3 regions of the Gracilibacillus phocaeensis genome follow, and region 3 is predicted to be linked to each of the others. Evidence: predicted binding sites of a transcription regulator. Region 3 holds the regulator's gene; each other region holds the start of a gene.
The links. The regulator LexA, encoded in region 3, represses DNA repair genes until DNA is damaged. The targets are predictions, from matches to a motif close to CGAACATATGTTCG.
Positions count from the first base shown of each region.

Region 1 (4,214 bases), 290 kb from region 3:
TCCGCAAAAGCACTCACTAACATAATCAGGGTCGATTTTGGCAAGTGAAAATTGGTAATTAATCCATCAATAGCTTGAAACGAATAAGGTGGGTAAATAAAAATATCTGTCCAGCCATTCCTTTCAACAAAATGACCACCGGTATCTCTGGCGATGGTCTCCAGGGTCCTGGTGGATGTTGTACCTACCGAGATAACACGGTCACCGCGTTGCTTTACTTGATTAAGCTGGTCAGCAGTACCCTGAGTCATTTGATAGAACTCGGCATGCATTTTATGTGTTTCTATTTTATCCACACTAACCGGCCGAAAGGTACCTAATCCAACATGTAAGGTAATAAAGGCAATCTCTACTCCTTTTTGACGTAAAGCTGCTAACAAAGACTCCGTAAAATGCAATCCCGCCGTCGGTGCAGCGGCAGAACCTTCTTCCTTGGCATAAACAGTTTGGTAACGGTCCTTTTCTTCCAACTGTTCCTTAATATATGGAGGTAACGGCATTTCGCCTAATCGATCTAATATCTCATAAAAAATACCTTGATAATGAAAATGCAGCACTCTGCCCCCATGCTCTTTCGTACCAACACAAGTAGCCGTAAGCAGCCCTTCTCCAAACGTAATCGAGGTACCTACTTTAATTTTCTTAGCCGGTTTAACCAATACTTCCCATTCATCCGCTTCTAACTGGGTTAATAAAAGCACCTCCACTTTGGCGCCGGTATCTTCCTTCACTCCATACAGCCTCGCTGGAAGCACTTTGGTATTATTTAATACTAAACAATCACCCGGTCGTAAAAAGGAATCTATATTATAAAAATGGTGATTCGTAATCGTTCGTTCAGCGCGATCCAACACCATCAAGCGGGAACTGGCTCGATCTTTTAACGGCGTTTGTGCAATTAATTCTTCTGGTAAGTCAAAATCAAATGTTTCAATATCCATGTGCTTTCTCCTTCTGCTTATTTGAATCGTTGAACCAAGGCAAGTATAATGGCCAAAATAATACTAACGACAATCGATGTCATGATCGGAAAATGAAAGGAGACATTGCCTTTCTTAAAACTGATATCACCTGGCAGTCTTCCAAACAGGGACCATACCAAGCCAATCACAATAAACGCAATCCCTATGACAATAAAGATTTTTCCGAATCCCGTCAAGCCTCAGGCACCTCCCGATTAAAATGAGCATAAGCCTTAGCCGTTACCAATCTCCCTCTAGGTGTACGTTGAATAAAGCCTTCTTGTAGCAAATATGGTTCATAGACATCCTCAATCGTTTGTGATTCTTCACCAATCGAAGCGGCAAGCGTATCCAAGCCGACTGGCCCACCACTAAAACCATCCATGATCGATTCAAGCAATTTGTGATCAATATGATCCAAGCCTGCTTGATCGACCTGCAGCATGTTCAAGGCCTCTTTCGTCGTCTCTAACGAAATACTGTCCTCTCCTTTTACTTGAGAAATATCGCGAACTCTTTTTAACAGACGGTTTGCGATACGAGGAGTTCCTCTTGATCGTCTGGCAATTTCCAAAGCGGCCGATTTATCGATTTCTACTTGAAAAATGTCGGCCGTTCGCTCGACAATGGCTGATAAATCCACTATTTCATAGAATTCCAGGCGTGAAAGCACCCCAAATCGATCCCGAAGTGGTGCCGATAATAACCCTGCCCTTGTTGTCGCTCCTACTAAAGTAAACGGCGGCAAGTCAAGTTGAACAGAACGAGCACTTGGCCCCTGACCAATCACAATATCCAGACAAAAGTCCTCCATAGCTGGATAAAGAATTTCTTCTACTGCACGTGGCAATCGATGGATCTCATCAATAAACAGAACATCCCCCATTTCTAAAGAGGAAAGAATGGCAGCTAAATCCCCTGAACGCTCAATTGCCGGTCCAGAAGTCTGCTTAAATTGAACCCCCATTTCATTCGCGATAATCTGCCCCATCGTCGTTTTACCCAATCCTGGCGGTCCATATAACAACACATGGTCAAGTGGCTCATTACGCATTTTTGCCGCTTCAATAAAAATAGCCAAGTTTTCCTTCGCCTTATGTTGCCCAATATATTGTTTTAACAGCTGTGGACGGAGACTGAGCTCTTCTGATACATCTGTTTGTTGCAGCTCACTGGATATAATCCGTTCCTCCATTGTCAAGCCCCTTTCTCCCTATTTCATCAATAATGCTAACCCTTTTCTAATATATGTATCGGCCGTTTCTCCTGTTTCTTTCGTTAAAACAGGTTTAACTTGGTTGATTTCTCGCTCGGAGTATCCAAGTGCTTTCAAGGCCTCCACGGCTTCTTGCATCGCTACACTATGTTTTGTCGTTGTCTTGCTTGTGTTGACATTTTCTTCCATCGTATAAGTGAATGGCAGTTTGCCTTTCAAGTCAAGGATCATCTGTCGAGCCGTCTTCTTTCCTACCCCAGGGAAACTGGTAAGAAATTTCTCATCCTCTTGTTCTACCGCAATAACAAAGTCCTGTACGGAGGTAGTGGCCAGTACAGCTAATGCTCCCTTTGGTCCTATACCAGACACATTCAGTATATGAGAAAACAATTGCTTCTCTTCTTGATCTTTAAAACCATATAAAATTTGTGCATCTTCCCGCACATAGTGATAGGTATAGACTTTCAACTGCTGTCCAAGTTCTGCCTGAAAACGGAAAGGATTTGGGCAAATCAATTCATAGCCTACTCCGTTTGTATCTAAGACGATTACTTGCTCCGTTATTTCTGTTACTTCCCCTTTTATATACGCAATCATACCACTGATCTCCTCTTCATTCCAATTCTTCCTGCATTTCGCTTTCCTAATTCGTAGATTTTCTGCTGATAACGTACCATTTTATCATAACATTAACCTTTGATAGGAGAAAGCATTAATGAATGTTGGTCACGACTATCAATCATACGTTCGCATTATCTATCATAGCTTATCTTAGTAAAATTAGCAAGTCGACTTAAGAGAGAATCGTGTCCTTTGATATCTTGAAAACTAAAAAATGCAGCTGATTTTTTTTCATAAAAAAACAGGCTAGATCCACTGGCCCTTTACCACTTATACAAATGGTGTTAAATGACAAAAAAACATCAAGTACACACTGGTATGCTCCCCTAAGATAGACATTAAAACAAACTACTCTAGGGGAGCATACCAGATGATCCGTACCAGACTGTTTCCTATCTTTATTACTTGTCCACTTATTGGACCGGGTTCCATTCCATATTGCTTCTTTTCATTCCATAATTATTGTTTCATCCACATCGGTTCTAACATGTTTCCATCCATATCGGATACTTCTAAACCATACATTTGTTCTTCCGGTATTTCCGTGTCGATATGATAAGCATCGCCTCCGTTTGCTTTCGCTACTCGTCCAAATTCTTTGACTGCTTCCGCGCTTTCTAGGCTAAAACAGATTAAGGCAGCGTTTTCTTTTTGTGTATCAGCAATCTTCTTATCTCTGAGAAACTGTTGGTAAAACGAATGTTGTAACAACATAATATAAAAATGGTCGTCCCAAACCATACTGCTTGCATGATCACTGGAGAAGTGATCATTTTTCGTAAATCCTAGTTTTTCGTAAAAATTAGTGGCCTCAGCAACATTTTTGACTGGAAAGTTAACAAAAATCATTGTACTCATTAAAATGCCTCCTTTTTATTAGTTTACTATAAACCAATCATAAAAGCTTCTATTCAATTGCTCATGTAAAGCAATTTGTTAAACAACAAGAAAAGGCTGGATATTTGTTAGTACCCAGCCTTCTTCATGGTTCCTGTCTAGCTATTAACCTTTGAGTGCATTCGCATCTGAATAAACTCGAAATATCTCTAATGTATCTAAATAATCTGCTTTAGAATTGATTTTAATGCCTTCTTCCAGTTGTTGATACAATTTCGTCTCCAATTCTTCTGTATCAATTTGGTAAAAAGATTGAACAGCAGCTTCATGTAGAGGAATTCCTTCAAAAATGGTGAGCTGTCCATTTTTTAGTCCAAAATAACCGTTTGCCTTCAAATAAGGGGAAATATCATCTATTTCTTTTCGGAAACGAATATAACCTTCCGATTGCTCCATTACTTGCCAAGTTTCATATTCTGCCCAGAAGTCTTCCATGGAAGCGATAGACTTCTGCTTTCTTTCTGTCTCCACTCGCCCGTCCATAAACTGTCTTTCTAATTCGATCTCCAAGATTAATA
Region 1 covers NZ_LR131144.1:1,518,785-1,522,998, forward strand. The annotation lists gene queA (tRNA preQ1(34) S-adenosylmethionine ribosyltransferase-isomerase QueA) at 1-941, opposite strand, end outside; gene E0E32_RS15030 (DUF2905 domain-containing protein) at 959-1,159, opposite strand; gene ruvB (Holliday junction branch migration DNA helicase RuvB) at 1,156-2,157, opposite strand; gene ruvA (Holliday junction branch migration protein RuvA) at 2,176-2,775, opposite strand; gene E0E32_RS15045 (VOC family protein) at 3,259-3,657, opposite strand; gene E0E32_RS15050 (BofC C-terminal domain-containing protein) at 3,802-4,214, opposite strand, start outside.
Region 1: ruvA (Holliday junction branch migration protein RuvA) is a predicted target of LexA. The motif match lies at 2,915-2,928, and genes of this name have one in related genera.

Region 2 (4,214 bases), on a different contig from region 3:
AGGTAAAAGATCTTCCTTGTTTTTCTGTGATCAAATGATTGATCGCGTCCTTCATAATAAGCGAGTACATCTGGATCGGACAGCCATTTGGTCAATAGAGATTCATCCTGCAATGTTAATTTTCGGATTCCTATAGCATTTTTGTGGACGAGCACCTTGCTATCCCCTCCCCTGCCCAACGTGATCATTTATCGTGACCTTAAACGGTCCCCCTATTCAACTTTTTAGGCAACTATAACAGCAACTAAATTAGTAAGCGCTTACTTCAATCAGCAAATTGAAAGCTTAATTCAGAAATTGGCCAGTAACGAATATTTACCTTACCTACCACTGTCTCTTGATCCACAAAGCCTATCTCTCTGGAATCACGACTGTTCATTCGATTATCCCCTAGGACGAACAACTTTCCTTCAGGTACTATTTTCTCTCCGGTAACTTCTAACAGGGTAAAATCCTCTGTTAATGTTTGATTAGGTTCACGATAAGGTTCAAGATAAGGCTCTTTTTTTTCTTTACCATTAATAAACAACTTGTCATCCTTATAAACAACTTGGTCGCCTGGTTTTCCGATCACCCTTTTTACATAATCTTCATCTTGCGTTGCATGAAAAATAATCACATCAAAATAATCAATCGCTCCCCAATCATACAATCTTTTATTGACCATGAGCAGATTACCATCATGCAAAGTAGGTTCCATTGATTTTCCATTCACTTCATAATTTGCTATCAAGTAAGGCTTGAGACATAATACCAAAATGATGGTGACCACCAGACTACGAACAATGATCGATACTCTTTTTTTCCACATAGCCTTTCCTCCAAAAGGAACATTTATTAATAAGTTCCCTGTTTGGCATTTTTTAATCCTTTATTTATTCTTTTTCTCTTCCGACCGCTTATGTAAATAAGTTTCAATATATTTCCCAGCGACCCAGAGTAGAGCTACTCCTATGGCTACAATGATCGTCTTGACAGGATTTTGCGCAAAAGAAGCCAAACTATCCCCCACAAATGAAATGGTAAACACCATCACACCTTTGCCAAGTAAAACAGCAAGCACAAACTGATAGAAATTTATCCTGGATAAGGCAGCTACTACATTAATAATAGCTGATGGAGAAAAAGGAAAACATAATAACAAAAACAGTGGACCAAAACCATGTCTAGTCAACCAATTGGTTACCTTGGATACCTGTTTATTTGACGTTAACCAGCGGAAGAATCGCAAATGTTGATAACGTCTAACTAGCATAAAAACCAAAATGGTACCTGAGCTTGTCCCCGCTAACGATAATAGAAAACCTTCTAATAAACCATAAGCCGCTGCATTGGTAATAACAAAAGCAATAATCGGCAAAAAAGGTAAGAAAGCTTCAATAAAAGGTAAGAAAAATCCTGGAAGGGGACCTAAGCTTTCATAGCTGCTTAATAAGATATCTACTAATTGACCATATTCATTGGCCTCAAATAAATCTTTTATCTCCGTAACATCAATGTTTTCAATATTGTTTATACTATATAGGATCATCCCGCCTCTAGCTCCTTTAAGAAGTTCAAAGTATGGCTTACCCTTATTCTAATATTTTTTGCTTCATTTGCCCAATCTTTCACATCTTTCTTTTATTTTCTTTCCCCTTTTTATTGCAATTTTATGTACATTATATTAAAATAGAACAAACGTTCCTTTAGAGAAGGAGAATGACACATGAGATATTTGAACAAACATGAATGGAACCTAGCGTCACGTTTTCTCTTTTTATCCATGACCTTAACAGTAATTAGACATGATTTAGGGAAATTAGAGCAAAACTCTCCCTTCAAAATAACCGAACCATATACACAACTATTACAAGAGATGGAGCAGCAAGCAATAAAGGAAAGGGAGGAGCTGATTAAAGAAATGAATAAAGAAGAGCTGGAGGTGCAAGCCCTCCCTAATTCCCATGACATGTCCTTCACTTCCTATTTATTTATCTGCAAAGGGAGAGAAGAGAAACGTAATTATTTCAATCCAGCTATTCGAAGGAAAGTGTCCTTTATATTTGAAGAACTGTTAGCACATGCCCTGACAGCTAAAACCAACCAAGAAGAGAAGTTGAAACTTTAATAACTTAAAGTGCGTGCTCAAGCAGTCCAGTTTCCCATGTGACAAGTTTGATTATTTTGCTATGTTAGGCAAGTGCCGTGAAGTACTTTACACAAGCATTTGCCTAACACATTCTATACTTCAAGCCAATGTCGAGGCAATTTCACAGTTTAGAATACCCGCCATTGCTTTTAGTAACTATCTTTTTCGATGTAAGGGTGGTTCTGAGACAAATTGAGAATGTTCTAAAACATGTTCGATATTGTTGCTTAATAAGTAGCGGTATTGTGCTGTTCGGTAGACCTGATTGATGATGCTTGCATAGGAGACATTCAGCAGTATATCACGACCGTTTTTAAATACAACTCTGGTGAAATGTGTATCTTCTCTTTCCACTTCCAGCACATGAGAGTGGGCAATCCAGGTGCAAGATTTTCTCAGCGGGGATTCTACCGGAAAAAAATACATACCACTTATGCGATCAATCGCAATAGGCGGTTTATGGGTGATACCGCTCAGCATACGTGTTCCATCCAACAAACCTTGCAAACTAATTCCAAAACCCTTGCACGTGTAATTCATTACCTGATGTGTACTCCATGTGGTTTCATAATCATCCTTTTCGTCCTGTTCAACAATCCTTGTAAAAAATCCATCATCATCCTGAAACCCAACAATCGCCAATGTATTCGGACTAATCTCTGGTATTGTTTCCTTACTTATTTTCATCTAATTCCTCCTTTAAATTTTTCTACTTAAAGATAGCAATTAAAGGGCATTTTGGAAATAAAATAAGCTAAATTACCCGATATTCAGCTTAAATTCGACCAACTTGATCAATGTTTGGTATAATTCTTGTAAAAAGAGGCACTCAGTACGACTTTTTGAAGAAATTTGCCCAAATAAAGGAGGAGACGTTGATGTGGTTTAAGAAGCAACCAAAAGAAGATACAAAATACCCACAACGAGACATTTCTATAAAGGAATTGCAACAGGCCATCCAGCAATTTGAACAAGATTTACCGTCTCATATTCCACTAAGGGTGCTCATTAATGAGGATAGATCACTTGATTATTCCCTACTCACCCCATTTTTGAAGGCGATTCCAAATCAACCCTATTACATGTCGAAGGAAACGTACGAGTTATTTCCAGAGGAGGAAAAACATCTAGCAGTAGCACTAGATCAAGTTCAACGCGCAGTAGACCAATATATTCTACAAACGAATACCTTACCGGTGATTGATTATGATCCCTACCGAAAGGTGAATTTCTTCAAGTTAGAGCAGCTTGATCTCATTGATCAACGCCCTGATATTGATTTTTACATTACTGACTTAGAAAATTTAATTACTATGGAGAAACCGGAGTAATGCTTTAAGTTTGTAACAAACTTTTCAGCAATGATAAATAAATAGAATGATAAAAACTATCTTATTCTTTATCACTTATACGGATCCTTTCTGTAATATAGTCAGACTTGCTATGCCACGTATATCACCATTTCACCTCACCATTGCAGCAAAGAATGTTTTCTTTATTTACCAAAAAACTAGTGTACTTTCCTGAAAAAAATGGGTAAGTACACTAGTTGATCTTTCTTATAGAAGTTACTTTTCATTCAACATGTTATTGACAATAGTCAACTACTTCCTGATAGGACAAATCTCCACCAAAAATATCGAGGGCACTGCCAATCGTAACATGTAGCTTACCTTGCGTAAGCCGTTCGAACAGTTGTAAATCAGCCAACGAGCTTACCCCACCTGCATAAGTTGTCGGAATCGAAACAGAAGCAGTTAATGCTTCGACTAGTTCTTCCGCAATTCCAGCACGTTTTCCTTCTACATCTGCAGCATGAATCAGAAATTCATCACAATATTTTTCTAACTTCTTAATCGTTGTTGGATTAATTGCAATATTGCTGAATTTGGTCCATTTATCGGTGACCACATACCACTGTCCATCCTTTTGTTTACAGCTTAAATCGATGACTAATCTTTCTTTGCCAATTGTCTCCACTAATTTGTTTAAACGTTCGATTTTTAATTCACCATCTTGAAAAATATAGGACGTAACGATCACATGAGAAGCGCCAGCCTTCAGAAAGATCTGTGCATTGTCT
Region 2 covers NZ_LR131141.1:176,354-180,567, reverse strand. The annotation lists gene E0E32_RS01325 (GNAT family N-acetyltransferase) at 1-155, opposite strand, end outside; gene lepB (signal peptidase I) at 266-811, opposite strand; gene E0E32_RS01315 (TVP38/TMEM64 family protein) at 872-1,531, opposite strand; gene E0E32_RS01310 (YhjD family protein) at 1,709-2,110, shown strand; gene E0E32_RS01305 (competence protein ComK) at 2,288-2,818, opposite strand; gene E0E32_RS01300 (DUF3939 domain-containing protein) at 3,010-3,462, shown strand; gene hisA (phosphoribosylformimino-5-aminoimidazole carboxamide ribotide isomerase) at 3,719-4,214, opposite strand, start outside.
Region 2: E0E32_RS01310 (YhjD family protein) is a predicted target of LexA. The motif match lies at 1,674-1,687, and genes of this name have one in related genera.

Region 3 (4,214 bases):
CGTTGCCATCTTCTACACGAAGAACCTGCCAGCCATAAGCCTCAAAACGTCCGGGAACATTTTCGGAAAATGCCTTGTTTAACTCTCCATCCAACGAAATATCGTTAGAATCATATAAAGCGATCAACTTACCTAATTGAAGATGCCCGGCTAAGGAAGAAGCCTCATGAGATATACCTTCCATTAAGTCACCATCACTTACTATGGCAAAAGTGTAATGATCCACAACTGGGTAATCCGGCTTATTATACATGCCTGCTAAATGTTTTTCTGCCATTGCCATACCGACACTCATAGCAATACCTTGACCTAGAGGTCCTGTGGTAGCTTCTACCCCATCTGTATGATGAACTTCTGGGTGACCAGGTGTTCTTGAATCCCACTGACGAAATCCTTTCAAGTCATCAATTGTTACATCAAAACCAGATAGATGTAAAAGGCTGTACAATAACATAGAACCATGACCCGCAGAAAGTACAAAACGGTCTCTATTAAACCATTGGGAGTTCTTCGGATTAATGTTCATATATTCGGTCCAAAGTTTGTAAGCCATTGGCGCAGCCCCCATTGGCAAGCCTGGGTGGCCTGAATTAGCATTCTCAATTGCATCTATCGCCAATGTTCTTATCGTGTTAATCGACAATTGTTCTGTTTGGTTTGACATCATTTTTCTCCTTTCGATATTCAAATATGTACGCACATCTATAATCCTATAACGAAATGGCATGAATGACAAGTAAATCAGTCAATTTTCTTCTTAATTCTCCGTTCTTACAACAAAAAACTGCACCGGAGAATGGCTTGGCAGATCATTTGTCTTTTCCAAGCTGTTTTCTGCATGCAGTGTAGCGGGTTATGAAAAAGCAAACGAACAACAAGAACTAGGGAATGAAGTTGTTCGTGCACGATCGTCGCTTATTTCTGTTTCCTTTGGAATTTCCTGAGCTTTTCAGGTGTGACGTCATTCCCGTTTGGGTCAACGACAGTCATCCCTTTCATATGATTTTTAAATGATTTTCGTACATTTTTAAGGTAGGCTTGTCTTAATTCAGCTTGTTCCTGTTTTTCTTCTTCACTTAATTCCGTTTTTTTTGCTTTATTAGCAAGCTCATTTATTCTAGCAATTTTTTCTTCAGATAACATCCAGACTTCACCTCACTTACTTTTGACAGTTATTCAATATCTTTATCCTGTCCATCCTGTTTCCATTTTAATCTGGATGTTTTGAGTTTTCAAGTGTTTGATATTCTTGATATCTTCGGTGAACGGTTGCCTTCGACACATCGTATCCCATCCCTCTTAAGATAGAAGCAATTTCACGAAAGGTCAATTTCTTTTCTCTTAAACGGAGCACCTCATCTATTGGGAACTCAATCCGTTCTCTTCCCTGGGCTTGCGTGAGATTAGATAAGTTTTGTGCCGGATTATATCCATTTTGGATAGCCTTATTCATCCCTCTTTTGATTTTGGCATTATGCAATTTCCGTTGATATTCTTCAACGATAGAGACAATTTGCAGCACCATAGAATCTCCCTCTGATAATTGGAGTTCGCCGTGATGCGACAAAGAATAGATCGTTACATTTAATTTGGTTAACTGATGTAATAAAGCGATCTTAGTATTCCCTCTTCCAAGTCTTGTTTCATCCTGAATTAACAGGGTGTCTGCCTGACCATTTTGAAAGACAGACAGCATTGCAAATACGCCTTCGCGTTCAATATCATATCCGCTCTGTTTTTCCTTGATTGTTCGGTAAATAGAAATATGGTGATTGACTGCAAACTCTTCTAGTTCTTCTTGTTGTCGTTGAATGGAGCTTTCTTGCGTCTCTTTCTCCGTACTGACTCGGCAATATATAATGGCTGTTCTCATATTGATTCCCCATTTTAGATATTATTTACTGCTGCAATATAGAAAAAAATAATAGCAAAAACAAAAGATAATAAATAAAAGAAATCCACTTTTGTCATATTCTTTAGCATGTTATTTCCCTCCTTAGAACTTTTGTTCGTAATTTCATTATACAGGAACAAACGTTCATGTCAACACTTTTTTCGAACGAATGTTTGTCAGATTTATTTTCCTGTGTTATACTATGATTATTAAATATTACGTCTAAGGGGTGAAAGTTATGACAAACCTATCAAAGCGGCAAGAAGATATTCTGGAATATATTAAAGAGCAAGTGGAATTAAAAGGTTATCCGCCTTCTGTGAGAGAAATTGGGGAAGCAGTAGGATTAGCATCGAGTTCTACAGTACATGGACACTTAGCAAGATTGGAGAAGAAGGGCTATATAAGGCGTGATCCTACTAAGCCAAGAGCCATTGAAATACTACAGCAGGAAGGTGAATGGGATGTTCCTAAAATGGAACCCACCTTTGCACCTGTCATTGGGAAAGTTACGGCTGGGCTGCCTATTACTGCAGTAGAGAATATCGAAGAGTATATTCCAATACCACAAAGTGATTTGCAAGGAAATTCCACATTATTTGTGTTAATAATTGAAGGGGACAGTATGATCGAAGCAGGGATTTTAAATGGGGACAAGGTCATTGTCAAACAACAAAACACTGCAGAAAACGGGGATATCATAGTAGCTATGACAGAAGAAACAGAAGCAACTGTCAAACGATTTTTTAAAGAAAAAAATCATATTCGCCTGCAGCCAGAAAACGCTACAATGGAACCTTTAATTTACGATAATGTTTCCATTTTGGGAAAAGTAATCGGCTTATACCGCAGCCTGTAATCCAACCGTCTTATTTGGTGGAGAACTGAATAAGACGATTGTTAACCAAAAAGACCATCTGCAATGACATCCATAAAGTACCTAAGCCGCACAATAAGGAAATCTTGTAAAGAGAGGGTGTTTTGCAGATTGACAGCACCTCTATCCTTTTTAAGAGGTGCTTATCTCGCTATCCGTAAATAATTCCTAGAGAGTATAGAAAAACAACAATAATCGTCACAGGCGCCAACCAGCGAATAACACCAAACCATAATTGAAATACTCCTTCACCGAAGTGATTTCCAAAGAAAAATTCTTGATGTACTAAATCACGATCCATCTTAAACCCAACAAATAAGGCGATAAAAAGACATCCTCCTGGCAACATGATATTACTTACCAGAAAATCGCTGGCATCAAATATGCTTTTTTGAAAAATGATCAAGTCAGCTAACACATTAGAAGACAAGGCAGCAGGGATCCCTGCTATAAAAACGAAAAATCCGGCGATCCATGCAATCGACTTACGTGAAGAAGAGGTTTTTTCTGAAATAGCAGAGGTAATAATCTCCAACATGCTGAATGAGGAGGTCAACACAGCAAATAAAAATAATAATAAAAATAAAGTTAAAAACAGCTCTCCAAACAGCATTTGCGAAAAAGCCTCTGGTAAAACAATAAATAATAAACTTGGTCCTTCCGCAGGTTCTAAACCAAAGGCAAAAACAACTGGAAAAATAGCTAAACCAGCTAGAAAGGATACCAGGATGTTCATCATAGATACAGATGTCGCTGAATGACTTAAGCTAATATTTTTTTGTAAATAAGAGCTGTAAGTCACCATCACTGAAATACCAACTGCCAGCGAGAAAAAAGCATGCCCTAAGGCGTTCAATATATTTTCACCATTTAATTTGCTGAAATCCGGCTGTAAAAAGAAACGAATACCTTCCATCGCTCCTTCAAAAGTAAGAGAACGTACAACAATAATAATAAAGAAAATAAATAGAAGCGGCATTAGTATTTTACTGTATCTTTCAATGCCTTGTTTAATGCCCGATGAAATAACAAAGGCGTTCAGAAGAATAAACAACGCCAAACCCGTAATTGTAAGCCATGGGTTTCCTGTAATATCAGCAAATAACTGACCGTAATCCGCGTTATTGGAAATGACTTTTCCTGGAATAGATAAGACGGTGTATAGCAAAACCCACCCGCCTACTACACCATAAAATGATAATAGGATAAACGCACCGACAACTCCCCAATAACCAATCAGTGATGATAGACTGCCTGGAGCTAATTTTTGATAAGCACTGACCGCTTCTATTTGTGCACCTCTTCCAATGATAAATTCAGCAATTAATAAGGGTAAACCGATCAAAATGGTGAACAGTATAAAAAGAAAGAAGAACGCACCTCCACCATTCATACCTGTCATGTATGGGAATTTCCATATAGCTCCCAGACCTACGGCTGCAC
Region 3 covers NZ_LR131144.1:1,225,335-1,229,548, forward strand. The annotation lists gene tkt (transketolase) at 1-664, opposite strand, end outside; gene E0E32_RS13660 (DUF896 domain-containing protein) at 916-1,143, opposite strand; gene E0E32_RS13665 (YneB family resolvase-like protein) at 1,211-1,873, opposite strand; gene lexA (transcriptional repressor LexA) at 2,133-2,753, shown strand; gene E0E32_RS13675 (sodium-dependent transporter) at 2,923-4,214, opposite strand, start outside.